3 regions of the Pararhizobium sp. LjRoot255 genome follow, and region 1 is predicted to be linked to each of the others. Evidence: predicted binding sites of a transcription regulator. Region 1 holds the regulator's gene; each other region holds the start of a gene.
The links. Region 1 encodes LexA, which represses DNA repair genes until DNA is damaged. Its sites were predicted from a motif close to TGTTCNNNNTGTGTTCNG; they were not measured.
Positions count from the first base shown of each region.

Region 2: a site for LexA is predicted at 1,398-1,415, ahead of recA (recombinase RecA). Genes of this name have one in related genera too.
Region 3: a site for LexA is predicted at 1,862-1,879, ahead of ACSQ2W_RS14815 (ribonuclease T2). Genes of this name have one in related genera too.

Region 1 covers NZ_CAXUPQ020000001.1:3,594,141-3,598,057, reverse strand. Annotated here, with positions in the region: gene ACSQ2W_RS17270 (hypothetical protein) at 1-197, shown strand, start outside; gene ACSQ2W_RS17265 (hypothetical protein) at 667-885, shown strand; gene ACSQ2W_RS17260 (hypothetical protein) at 879-1,085, opposite strand; tRNA gene ACSQ2W_RS17255 (tRNA-Cys) at 1,181-1,254, opposite strand; gene lexA (transcriptional repressor LexA) at 1,511-2,227, opposite strand; gene ACSQ2W_RS17245 (hypothetical protein) at 2,480-2,812, shown strand; gene ACSQ2W_RS17240 (hypothetical protein) at 2,893-3,168, opposite strand; tRNA gene ACSQ2W_RS17235 (tRNA-Asn) at 3,359-3,433, shown strand; gene ACSQ2W_RS17230 (class I SAM-dependent methyltransferase) at 3,656-3,917, shown strand, end outside.
Region 2 covers NZ_CAXUPQ020000001.1:3,477,844-3,481,760, forward strand. Annotated here, with positions in the region: gene ACSQ2W_RS16640 (pseudouridine-5'-phosphate glycosidase) at 1-328, opposite strand, end outside; gene ACSQ2W_RS16645 (carbohydrate kinase family protein) at 360-1,307, opposite strand; gene recA (recombinase RecA) at 1,541-2,632, shown strand; gene alaS (alanine--tRNA ligase) at 2,860-3,917, shown strand, end outside.
Region 3 covers NZ_CAXUPQ020000001.1:3,075,456-3,079,372, forward strand. Annotated here, with positions in the region: gene ACSQ2W_RS14805 (thiamine pyrophosphate-binding protein) at 1-597, opposite strand, end outside; gene ACSQ2W_RS14810 (alpha/beta fold hydrolase) at 756-1,706, opposite strand; gene ACSQ2W_RS14815 (ribonuclease T2) at 1,916-2,656, shown strand; gene ettA (energy-dependent translational throttle protein EttA) at 2,750-3,917, shown strand, end outside.

The DNA of each region.
Region 1 (3,917 bases):
TGCACGGCGCCGTCGTTCTGCGGCTCGGCTATGCGCTTTCGCAGCATGAGTGGGATGTGTATCAGTCAACAGATCGTCCGCCGCATCAGATTCAAGCAGCAATGTCTGCAGCGGACGCGAAGGAACTCGGCACCCAATTAATCTTGTACGCAGAATTGCTGGACGTTCCTGCGTCAGGCTTTCCCAATGGGGGGTAAGTTCATGAAAATGCTGACGGGCACGACACCCAGTCAGCGCGCGAACGCCGGTGCTATTATTTGCCGCTCGGTTTGATCCTGCGTGAGATACATGCATCCCTTCATGCGGCATGACAGGGTGGGATGCCTGGAGCATCTGGCTGCCCCAACGACAACCGCCAGACACGTCTTCCGCCGCAACCACGAAATCTCGATATGAACCAGCGATTCCCTCTTTTTCATCACCGTCATCCTGCTGTTCCGCGGGAACTAACCCGCGCGAGTGGTCCGGCAGCGCGAAGTTTGAGAGCTGGAGCGGGACTTTCTGACCGGAGTCACGCGATAACGATTCACTCGATCGTCAAATCGTGCTAGGTTCCATCTGGAGGCAGACCACATCGGTTGTTGCGAGCCGTTTCTGTTTGCCTGCCGGATCGTCCAGTACCGTCTGGGACCTGGATTTGACGCATCCGCGGTGAAGGAGAGCACCATGCATTACAGTGTGCAGTTTTTCACCTGGACGCCCAAAGAGGGCGTCCATCAAGTCGGCTCGACGGTCGAGATCGATGCGGTCAATCCAAAACTCGCGGCCGTGTCGCTTTTGGGCCTCCGGCTGGATGAGACCGGCACGGCCAGGAAACTGGCAGTCCGCGTCTGGAATGCGCCGGATGACAGCCAGGTCGATTGCGAATGCTTCTACTATCATTGATCGCCGGCCGCATTCCGCAATGCTAAATTCTCCTGCGTTTCGTCGCCATTGATTCGGATTTTCAACCGGAGTGCATCGTCATCGCCAGCGCGTTGCCGCCGCGGTGGATTTGGAACGTTTTTACCGGTTTCGCGAAACGTCGGAATTGCTCTTTCAACGCGGCGGGACACGCGTTGTCGGCCGCCGGTCGGCGTAAACATCACGCCGATATCCGTTCATGGCGGCGTGATGGAACACGGTTGCCAACATGGTTGAAGCGGCGACCCTATCCAATTGCGAATATTGTGGAAAATTTTGGAGGCCTCGCCCGGAATTGAACCGGGGTACAAGGATTTGCAGTCCTCTGCGTCACCACTCCGCCACGAGGCCTCGTAACGATCATCTCTTAATCGTGTGACGGGCGTTTAGACCGATTTCCGATCCAGTGCAAGACGCCTTGGCCGAATTCCAGTTTTTTCTCATGGGAGAAACCTGTCTCCCACCGTTGCCGGTCCGCGTCGCGAGGAAAATACCGCAGATCGCTGATGCCAAACCGCAGGCGATTATTGTCAGGGCCCCGCTGACGTCAATTTTCAAAGAAAATCAGCCGCCTGCATCCCCCGGCGCGCGGATACAGGTTTGCCGCTCAATGGTAACGTCGGATCAGGCCCACGAGCTTGCCTTGGATCTTGACCCGGTCGGGACCAAAAATCCGGGTTTCGTAGGCGGGGTTGGCAGCCTCGAGCGCGATCGATGCGCCCTTGCGGCGAAACCGCTTCAGCGTTGCCTCCTCGTCGTCCACCAGGGCGACGACGATCTCTCCAGGGCTAGCGCTGTTGGTATTGCGTATGATGACGGTGTCGCCGTCGAGAATGCCGGCCTCGATCATCGAATCGCCGCGGACTTCCAGTGCATAATGTTCGCCGGTCCCAACCATCTCGAGCGGTACAGAAATATCGTGCGTATTGTTCTGGATCGCCGAGATCGGCACACCGGCTGCGATTCGCCCCATGACGGGGATGGAGACGGAGCTGTTCTCATTGCTGGCCGCGACCGGTTTGGCGGCGACTGGCGCCGGCGGAGCGCCGCGGCTGCCCTGGATGACGCTCGGCGAAAAGCCGCGCTTGGGCTGCAGGCTCATGGAATAGGCCTCCGGCAGCCTGATAACTTCAAGCGCGCGTGCCCGGTTCGGCAGACGCCGGATGAAGCCCCGCTCCTCGAGCGCCGTGATCAGCCGATGAATGCCGGATTTCGACGCGAGGTCCAGCGCATCCTTCATCTCATCGAAGGACGGCGGCACGCCCGATTCCTTCATTCTTTCGTGAATGAACAGAAGCAGTTCCTGTTGCTTGCGGGTCAGCATGAAAGATCACTCCGGAATCGAGAAACAAATCAAGAACGAACACTATATGTTCCATATGTGTTCCGCAAGTCCCATAATTCGTTGAACCTTTTCAAGGTGCGAGTTTTTGGGCTTGCGGCGCCGAAAACCGGCATTCAGCGCTCTCACCGCCGATGTCCGCCTTTGCTGCAACGGAACATTTGCCCCGTCAGGCCGTTTTCCGCTCATGTTGAAACCTGTGGCGGCGGCACGGCCTGCGGCCAGGAGGCAGGGATGGTCGTCCATGGACGTGGTAACAAGGTTTCGCCCGAAGACACGAACCGGAGGGTGAAGATCAGCGGTGCCGAAGCCCGGCAAGGACGGCTTGGCCGCCCTGTGCTGATGGTTCTCATCGCGAGCCTGGTGCTTGCCCTCATTGCCTGGGCGGGGGCAGAGATATTCGGCGAAAGCACCGACAATGATGCGGCGACACAGATTCAGGAAACCACGCCGGCGGCCAAGGACACCGATCAGGGCACCGTCGACAATACTCCGGCGACCGGGGAACAGATGCAGCCGGCGCCGGTTGACAAGAATCCGACCCCGCAAACCGGTTCCGGTGGCTAGGGCCATTGGCGCCTCATCGAATGAAGGCCTCCGACGACGCCCGGCCCTTGCAGCCGGGCCCTTGCAGATTGGCGCCGATTTTACGGCGTCTGCCGCTTGCGCGCCCACCAGACGGAAAGTTTGCGGCGCTGCCGCCGGACGAAGGCGAGGTCATGCGACAGCACGATCAGGCCCAGCGGCACCATCCAAAAGCCCAGAACCGGCAGGAAGCCGAGGATACCGCCAAAGAGCAGCGCGGCGCCAAGGGTGATACGCAAGGTCCGCGACTGAGGCAGGGGCAGACGCCACGCCCCGACAATGAGTTCATGTCTGCTCGCATCGATACCGAATTTTTTCGTTTTCTGCGCTTCTGTCATAAACTTAACTGCCTTACTCTCGATGCCGTGCACCATAGAGCGGATTTGCCTGCGGCTCTTCCAGTGCGCTGCCTTCCCAGATGGGGAGTTCTCCACAGTCAGACAAGATTGTGCACTTTTTTTGAAAAACTGCTTGGCAAATCGGAAAAGCATTTGTATTAGCAGCCTCACTTCTGCAGCGCGCAGATGATCCCTGGTAGCTCAGCGGTAGAGCATTCGACTGTTAATCGACAGGTCGCCGGTTCGAATCCGGCCCGGGGAGCCAGTTTCAAAGGGCTGCACTTATGGTGCGGCCCTTTTTCTTTGCATTTTTTTCAGTGCGGTGAGACCGGCCCGCCTGCTCCCCGGTCGCCTGACCTTACTCACAACTGCGTTGTCGCCTATACTCTGCGGTACAGTTCGGCGCATTGCAGCGGCCTGTCGCCGCGTTCGAGGATGCGTGCGCTGCGGCCAACTTGGTGCGCGGCCCTCACTCCACGGGTTCACCATGACGGCCGAAAAAGTGTCACTGACAAGGGAGAAGGAAACCCTCCTCATCACGCTTTACGCGAAGGCCGGGGAAAGCCGCCTGCCGGATTCCCTTCTGCGGGATCGTTTCGCCGCCGAGGCCGTCAGCCGGATCGACTATGATTTTTCGCGGCTGATGATCGATCGCGACCTGATGATCGGCGTGGCGATGCGCGCCCATATTCTCGACGGCTGGACGCGTGACTTCATCGGACGCCATCGCGAAGCAACCGTACTGCATC
Region 2 (3,917 bases), 120 kb from region 1:
TTGCGCCGGTGCGGCGTTCGGCAATCGCAAAGGCGAGGTCGGCGCGCGACAGCTTCATCGCGCCTTCGGTCTGCGCCAGCGCTTCCAGCTGCGCGTCTTCGAGGCCAATGTGCAAGACCCCGTCGATGACGGCGATCGTGGCGGGTACTGCACCTTCCTCGCGGATGATCGCCTCGACGCTGCGGGCCATGTCCAGATTGCCGGGGAAGGGCATGCCGTGGGTGATGATGGTCGATTCCAGTGCAACAATCGGCGCGCCGCGTGCTTTGGCGGCCGCGACTTCGTTGGAATATTCCATCGGTAGAAGGGGTGAAAACGGCTTGGTCATCGCATGTCCTTTGTGGCTTTTTAAGGCGCGTTCATGACAGGATTTCGGCCGGCGGCACAAGCCGAATTGCTTCTCTCAGCATCTCGCGCGACATTTTTTCCGACACGGCGAGCGGTGAGCGGACGGTGATGCCGGCAGCCGCGACACCGGAACGCAGGCAGCTATCCAGCGGTTCGCCGCCGAGGTATGCCGCAAGGAAACCGGCCGCCACCGCATCGCCGGCGCCTGTCACATCGCCGAGCGCATCGAGGGCAGGTGGGGTGACGGTCACGGCCTCTCCCAGCCGGAAAGCGATCGCCGGCTTGCCGCCACGGGTGATGACGCCGCCGGAAAGGCCGATGGCCCGCAGCAGGGCAGGCCACTCTGATGCCTCAGTCACGTCACGGCCCGTGAGCGCACGCGCCTCGGCTTCGTTCATGAAAAGGAAGCTGACGCCGGAGAGACTGTTTGCAAGACGCACCACCTTGGCGGGTGAAATGGCGATGGCGGCGAGCGGCTTTGTTTCCTGTGCAGCCCGCTCAATGAGGCTCGCGAGGGTCTCTTCCGGCAGATTGGCATCGGTGACGATAAGGTCGCTGGAAGAAATGGCCTCCCGCATGGCACGTTGCTGCAGACGCCGCGGCGAAAACAGCTGGTAGAGGTCCATGTCGGCGAGCGCGATCACCAGATTGCCGTCGTTTTCGAGAATGGCCGTGTAGCTCGGCGTCTTGCGGTCGAGGAAGATGAACGGGCTGTCGATGACGCCGGCAGCGGCCGCAGCCTGGGCAACCGTCTCGCCAGCGGCATCGCCACCGCGCGGGCTGATCATGCGGACCTCGAGCCCCAGTCGCGCCAGATTGCGTGCCGCGTTGAAGCCGCCGCCGCCGGCCTCTTCGAACCACATGCCCGGATTGCTCGCGCCCGCCGCCGTCGTGCCGGAGATACGCCCCCGGCGATCGATATGCGCGCCGCCGAAGATGGAAACTTTACTGCCGGTCATGCGTTTTCCCGTGTGCCCCCGCGATCCGATTCGTTCAGCCCGTCTGCTGACGGCATTGTCTGTTCCACGTCCTACCTGCTTCCGAAGGTCTAGAACAAGAAAAGAACATACAGTAATTTATTGCATAGATTCAATGTATAGACACCCATTGCAAAATGAGAACAAAAAGTGTACATAGCTTTCATCGGCAGCTTCATTGCCTCAGCAGCTTCCATAACCTAAAGGTGGATCAAATGGCACAAAACTCTTTGCGGCTCGTAGAGGACAAATCGGTGGATAAAAGCAAGGCACTTGAAGCGGCACTCTCCCAGATCGAACGGTCGTTCGGCAAGGGATCGATCATGAAGCTCGGTGGAAAGGACAGCATCGTCGAGATCGAAACCGTTTCGACGGGCTCCTTGAGTCTCGATATCGCACTCGGCATCGGCGGGCTGCCCAAGGGGCGCATTGTCGAAATCTACGGGCCGGAAAGCTCGGGCAAGACCACGCTCGCACTGCAGACGATTGCCGAGGCACAGAAGAAGGGTGGCATCTGCGCCTTCGTCGATGCCGAACATGCGCTCGATCCAGTCTACGCCCGCAAGCTCGGCGTCGATCTGGAAAACCTTTTGATCTCCCAGCCGGATACTGGCGAACAGGCACTCGAGATCACCGACACGCTGGTGCGCTCCGGTGCGATCGATGTTCTCGTCATCGACTCCGTGGCGGCGCTGACGCCGCGGGCTGAAATCGAAGGCGAGATGGGCGACAGCCTTCCCGGTCTTCAGGCGCGTCTGATGAGCCAGGCGCTGCGCAAGCTGACCGCATCGATCTCCAAGTCGAACTGCATGGTGATCTTCATCAACCAGATACGCATGAAAATCGGTGTCATGTTCGGTTCGCCGGAAACGACGACGGGCGGCAACGCGCTGAAATTCTACGCCTCGGTCCGTCTCGACATCCGCCGCATCGGCTCGGTGAAGGAGCGCGAAGAGGTCGTCGGCAACCAGACCCGCGTCAAGGTTGTCAAGAACAAGATGGCGCCGCCCTTCAAGCAGGTCGAGTTCGACATCATGTATGGCGAAGGTGTTTCCAAGACCGGCGAACTCGTCGATCTTGGCGTCAAGGCCGGCATCGTCGAAAAGTCGGGCGCCTGGTTTTCCTATAATAGCCAGCGTCTCGGCCAGGGCCGTGAGAACGCCAAGTCCTTCCTGCGCGACAACCCGGATACGGCGCGCGAGATTGAGCTCGCCCTGCGCCAGAATGCCGGTTTGATCGCTGAAAAATTCCTTGAAAACGGCGGTCCGGAAGCCGGAGACGATGGTGACGATGCTGCTCTGGCATAAGATCGCCTGATTTTGCCGGATGACACCGCCGGCCGCTCCTTGACAGGGCGGCCGGTTTTCCTTTGCCGTCTGGACAGGGGTTTGCGCGAACGATAAAAGCCTGTGTTCCAAACGGGCGGGAGCAGGATTGTCGGCAACTATCGGCGATCCGCGATTTTCAAGAGTTTTCCGGTTCGCGGTTCGGCCATGTCGGCTGCGGACGTCTGATGCAGAGGTAAGGGCGCACTATGAACGGCGTGAATGAAATCCGGTCGACGTTCCTCGACTACTTCAAGAAGAACGGCCATGAGGTCGTGCCGTCGAGCCCGCTGGTTCCGCGCAACGACCCGACCCTGATGTTCACCAATGCCGGCATGGTGCAGTTCAAGAACGTGTTCACCGGCCTCGAGCAGCGGCCCTATTCGACGGCTGCGACGGCGCAGAAATGCGTGCGTGCCGGCGGCAAGCATAACGACCTCGACAATGTCGGCTATACCGCACGCCATCACACCTTCTTCGAAATGCTTGGCAACTTCTCCTTCGGCGATTATTTCAAGGATCGGGCGATCGAGCTTGCCTGGAACCTGATCACCAAGGATTTCGGCATCGACGCCAAGCGCCTTTTGGTCACCGTCTATCACACCGACGACGAAGCATTTGACCTCTGGAAGAAAATCGCCGGTCTCAGCGATGACCGGATCATCCGCATCCCGACCAGCGACAATTTCTGGGCGATGGGCGATACCGGTCCCTGCGGCCCATGTTCGGAAATCTTCTACGACCACGGCGATCATATCTGGGGTGGCCCTCCGGGCTCGAAGGATGAGGATGGTGACCGGTTCATCGAGATCTGGAACCTCGTCTTCATGCAGTATGAGCAGGTGACAAAGGAGGAGCGCGTCAATCTTCCGCGTCCGTCGATCGACACTGGCATGGGGCTCGAGCGCGTCGCGGCCCTGCTGCAGGGCAAGCACGACAATTACGACACCGACCTCTTCCGCACGCTCATCGAGGCGTCCGAAGAGGCGACCGGCATCAGGGCTGAAGGCGACCGCCGCGCCAGCCACCGCGTTATCGCCGACCATCTGCGTGCTTCCGCCTTCCTGATCGCCGATGGCGTTCTGCCGTCCAACGAGGGCCGCGGCTACGTGCTTCGCCGCATCATGCGCCGCGCCATGCGCCATGCACAGCTGCTCGGCGCCAAGGAACCCTTGATGTGGAAGCTCCTGCCGGCGCTGGTCAGCCAGATGGGCCGGGCCTATCCGGAGCTGATGCGCGCCGAGGCGCTGATTTCCGAAACCCTGAA
Region 3 (3,917 bases), 520 kb from region 1:
CCGCTCGGCTTTTGCCAGCAGGCTTTCGAGCGCCTTGATCTGCCCGGGGCCGGGATGGCTTTCAACCGGTTGATAGGGTTTGGCCGCTTGAGCCTCCGTCCTCTCGGTCAGCATATCCTCCGGCAAGGTCAGCACCACCGGACCGGGGCGGCCGGAGGTTGCGACCGAGAAAGCGCGGGTGACGAATTCCGGAATGCGGGCTGCGTCATCGATCTCGCCGACCCATTTGGCGATTTCGGTAAAGGCACGGCGATACTCGATTTCCTGAAAGGCCTCGCGCTCGCGGGCATCGCGCTGCACCTGGCCGATGAACAGGATCATCGGGATCGAATCCTGGCGGGAGATATGCAGGCCGGCCGACGCGTTCATCGCACCCGGACCGCGGGTCACCATGCAGATGCCGGGTTCGCCCGTGAGGCGGCCCCAGGCATCCGCCATCATCGCCGCGCCGCCCTCCTGACGGCAGACCACGACGTCGATGTCGGTGTCATAAAGGGCGTCGAGCACCGCGAGGTAGCTCTCTCCCGGCACGCAGGAGATCCGCTTGACGCCGTTCGCCCTCAACGCCTCTACGATCAACTCCCCGCCTGTCTTCATGTCCGCTCCTCCCAAAGCCTGTGAAAACTATTTTGTCAGATTGCAGGCGACATCGGCGCCACACTGGCGCTGTTGTTGATCCGGCGTTCGCGCCAGATGATATAGGGGCCGGACGCGATGATCATCGTGCCGATTGCCGACTTCGCAAGAAATATTGTTCATGCCATGCCATCGTTATGTCGCCGTTCGACAACAGTGAGGCACCAGCCGGCAAAATCCCGCATGGCGCTGTCGCGTTCCGTTTCATTCAGCGTTTCGTGACGCATCGCCGGATAGACGACCGTCGTCACGCGTTTCAGTCCCGCCGCTTGCATGTGCCTGGCCAGCCACTTGATTTCCCGGGCACCGTTGGTGGCCGGATCCTCGCCGCCACCGACGAGATGGATTGGCAGGTTGGGGGGGAGGCGTCGCAATCGATCGCGCCGCGCGCCCAGGAATGTCAGGTCAAACAGGTCGATCCACAGCGAGACGCTGGCATCGAAGCCGCAGAGAGGATCGTCCACATATTTCTGAACCTCAAAGGCATCATGCGACAGCCAGTCGAAATCGGTCTTGCGGTCCTTGATGGACCGGCCCCAGGCGTCGAAGGTCAGTTTCGGTAGAAGGCGGCTCGGCACGTCCGAGCCCTTCAGCATCTTTTCGGCGGCGAGAATGACCTGTGCGGCACGTCCGGCAAGGCCCGGATTGAAGTTCGAGTTCCACACCGCCAACCCATCATAGAGCCCCGGATCGCTCTCTGCGGCGTTGAGCGCGATCAGCCCGCCCATGGAATGACCGAACAGGATAACGGGAAGGCCGGGGTGGTCGGCGGCTGCCATATCGCGCATTGTCCTGACGTCGCACAGCACCTTGTCTGCGCCTTGCCGGTGCGCATACCGGCCAAGCGGCGCATCAATGGCCTTGGTTGCGCCATGTCCGCGATGATCATGCGCATAGACGTGAAAGCCGTGGCCGGCCATAAACTCGGCGAAACGGGTGTAGCGGGCGGAATGTTCGGCTAGGCCGTGGCTGACGATCAGTATGCCTCTTTCCGGGCGAGCAGCCGGCTGGCGGCGCCAGACGAGCGCAGCTCCGCTCGGGCTTTGCAACGTTTCGACCTTGGCAAACACGCCAACCCTCCCAGGCGAAGTTCCAGCACGTCCCTGCTATCAACTTGATTTGTTGCCGAAAGGCAATCTCCGCTTGGTGCTCGTTTCGCATCAGGTCAGGAAATATTGGTCCGGCAACGATTTCAGGTTGCATTTTTCCCGTTTTAGTCTCTAATTGATCATGTTTTGTTCTAATTTCAGGAGGGGCATTCATGCAAGGGAATATCTTTATGCCATTTCTACGCCGTTTGGGTCTTGTCCTGCTGGCAGCGGTGGCTGCGTCTCCGGCGCTTGCCGACGAAGAGGCGGCGGCACCGAAAGGAAAGACCGAATATATTCTCGCCGTCAGCTGGCAGCCGGGATTTTGTGAGACGCGACCAAAGCGGAAGGAATGCGTTGGCCAGACCGCCGAACGCTACGATGCGACGCATTTTTCCCTGCATGGTCTCTGGCCGGTGAAGAAGAGTTACTGTGGCGTCGCCGCGGATGTTCGCGCGCGTGACAAGAAGGGCGACTGGCTGGAACTGCCGCAACTGGCGATGGCCGAAGAAACGGCGGCGAAGCTGCTGATCGCCATGCCGGGAACCCAGTCGGGTCTCGACCGGCATCAATGGCTGCGTAGCGGCACCTGCCAGGGCGGCACGGCGCAGGACTATTTTGCCGTCCAGCTGCGTCTTCTCGACGAACTCAATGGCTCGGCGGTGCGAAGCCTGTTCGCCGGTCGCCTCGGACAAGAGGTGACGGAGGGCGAGATCAAGCAGGCGTTCGACACGAGTTTTGGAAAGGGGGCCGGCGACCGGGTGCGGATGCGTTGCCAGAAGGCGGGTGAGCGTAGCGTCATCACGGGGTTGACGATCGGGCTTTCGGGCGATGTCTCCGCCGGCGCTCGCCTGTCGCCGCTGATCCTTGCCGCCGGAGATACCGATTTCAAATGCAGCAGAGGGATCGTTGACGCCGCCGGCATTGAGTGAATGGCTGAGTTAAAGCCGGTTTCTTCATTGCTCCGTCGGGATAATTCGCCTACATAGCGGGCAAAATCCCATTCCCGTCGGAGCAGTCTCTTTATGGCACGTCAATTCATCTATCATATGTCGGGGCTGAATAAGTCCTACGGCACCAAGAAGGTGCTGGAGAATGTCAATCTGTCGTTTTACCCGGACGCCAAGATCGGTATCCTCGGCCCGAACGGCGCCGGCAAGTCAACCGTGCTGCGCATCATGGCCGGCCTTGACAAGGAATATACCGGTGAAGCCTGGGTCGCCGAAGGTGCGACCGTCGGTTACCTGGCACAGGAGCCGCAGCTCGACCCAACCAAGACGGCGATGGAAAACGTCATGGAAGGCGTGGCCGACAAGACAGCCATCATCGAGCGCTACAACGAACTGATGATGAACTATTCCGACGAGACGGCGGACGAGGGCGCGCGCCTTCAGGACATCATCGATGGCCAGAACCTGTGGGATCTGGAAAACCAGGTCGAGATGGCGATGGACGCGCTGCGCTGCCCGCCCGGCGATGCCGACGTGACGAGCCTTTCGGGCGGTGAGCGCCGTCGTATCGCGCTCTGCAAGCTTTTGCTCTCCAAGCCCGACCTGCTTCTGCTCGACGAACCGACCAACCATCTCGACGCCGAAACCATCGGCTGGCTGGAAAACCATCTGCGCCAGTATCCGGGCGCCGTGATGATGATCACCCACGACCGCTACTTCCTCGACAACGTGACGGGCTGGATCCTCGAACTCGATCGCGGTCGCAGCATTCCCTATGAGGGCAACTATTCGGCCTACCTGCTCGCCAAGGCCAAGCGCATGGAGCAGGAAAACCGCGAGGACGCCTCCCGCCGCAAGGCGATCAGCCGCGAGCAGGAATGGATCGCTTCCAGCCCGAAGGCACGTCAGGCCAAGTCGAAGGCGCGTATCAAGGCCTATGACGAACTGGTCGATGCCGCTGATAAAATGCGTCTCGGCGATGCGCAGATCATCATTCCGATCGGCGAACGTCTTGGTCAGGTCGTCATCGAGGCCGAGAACATCACCAAGGGTTACGGCGATCGCGTACTGATCGACGACCTGTCGATCAAGTTGCCGCCGGGTGGCATTGTCGGTGTCATCGGACCGAACGGCGCCGGCAAGACGACCCTGTTTCGGATGATCACCGGTCAGGAGAAGCCGGACAGTGGCAGCTTCCGGGTCGGCGATTCGGTGAAGCTTGGCTATGTCGACCAGAGCCGCG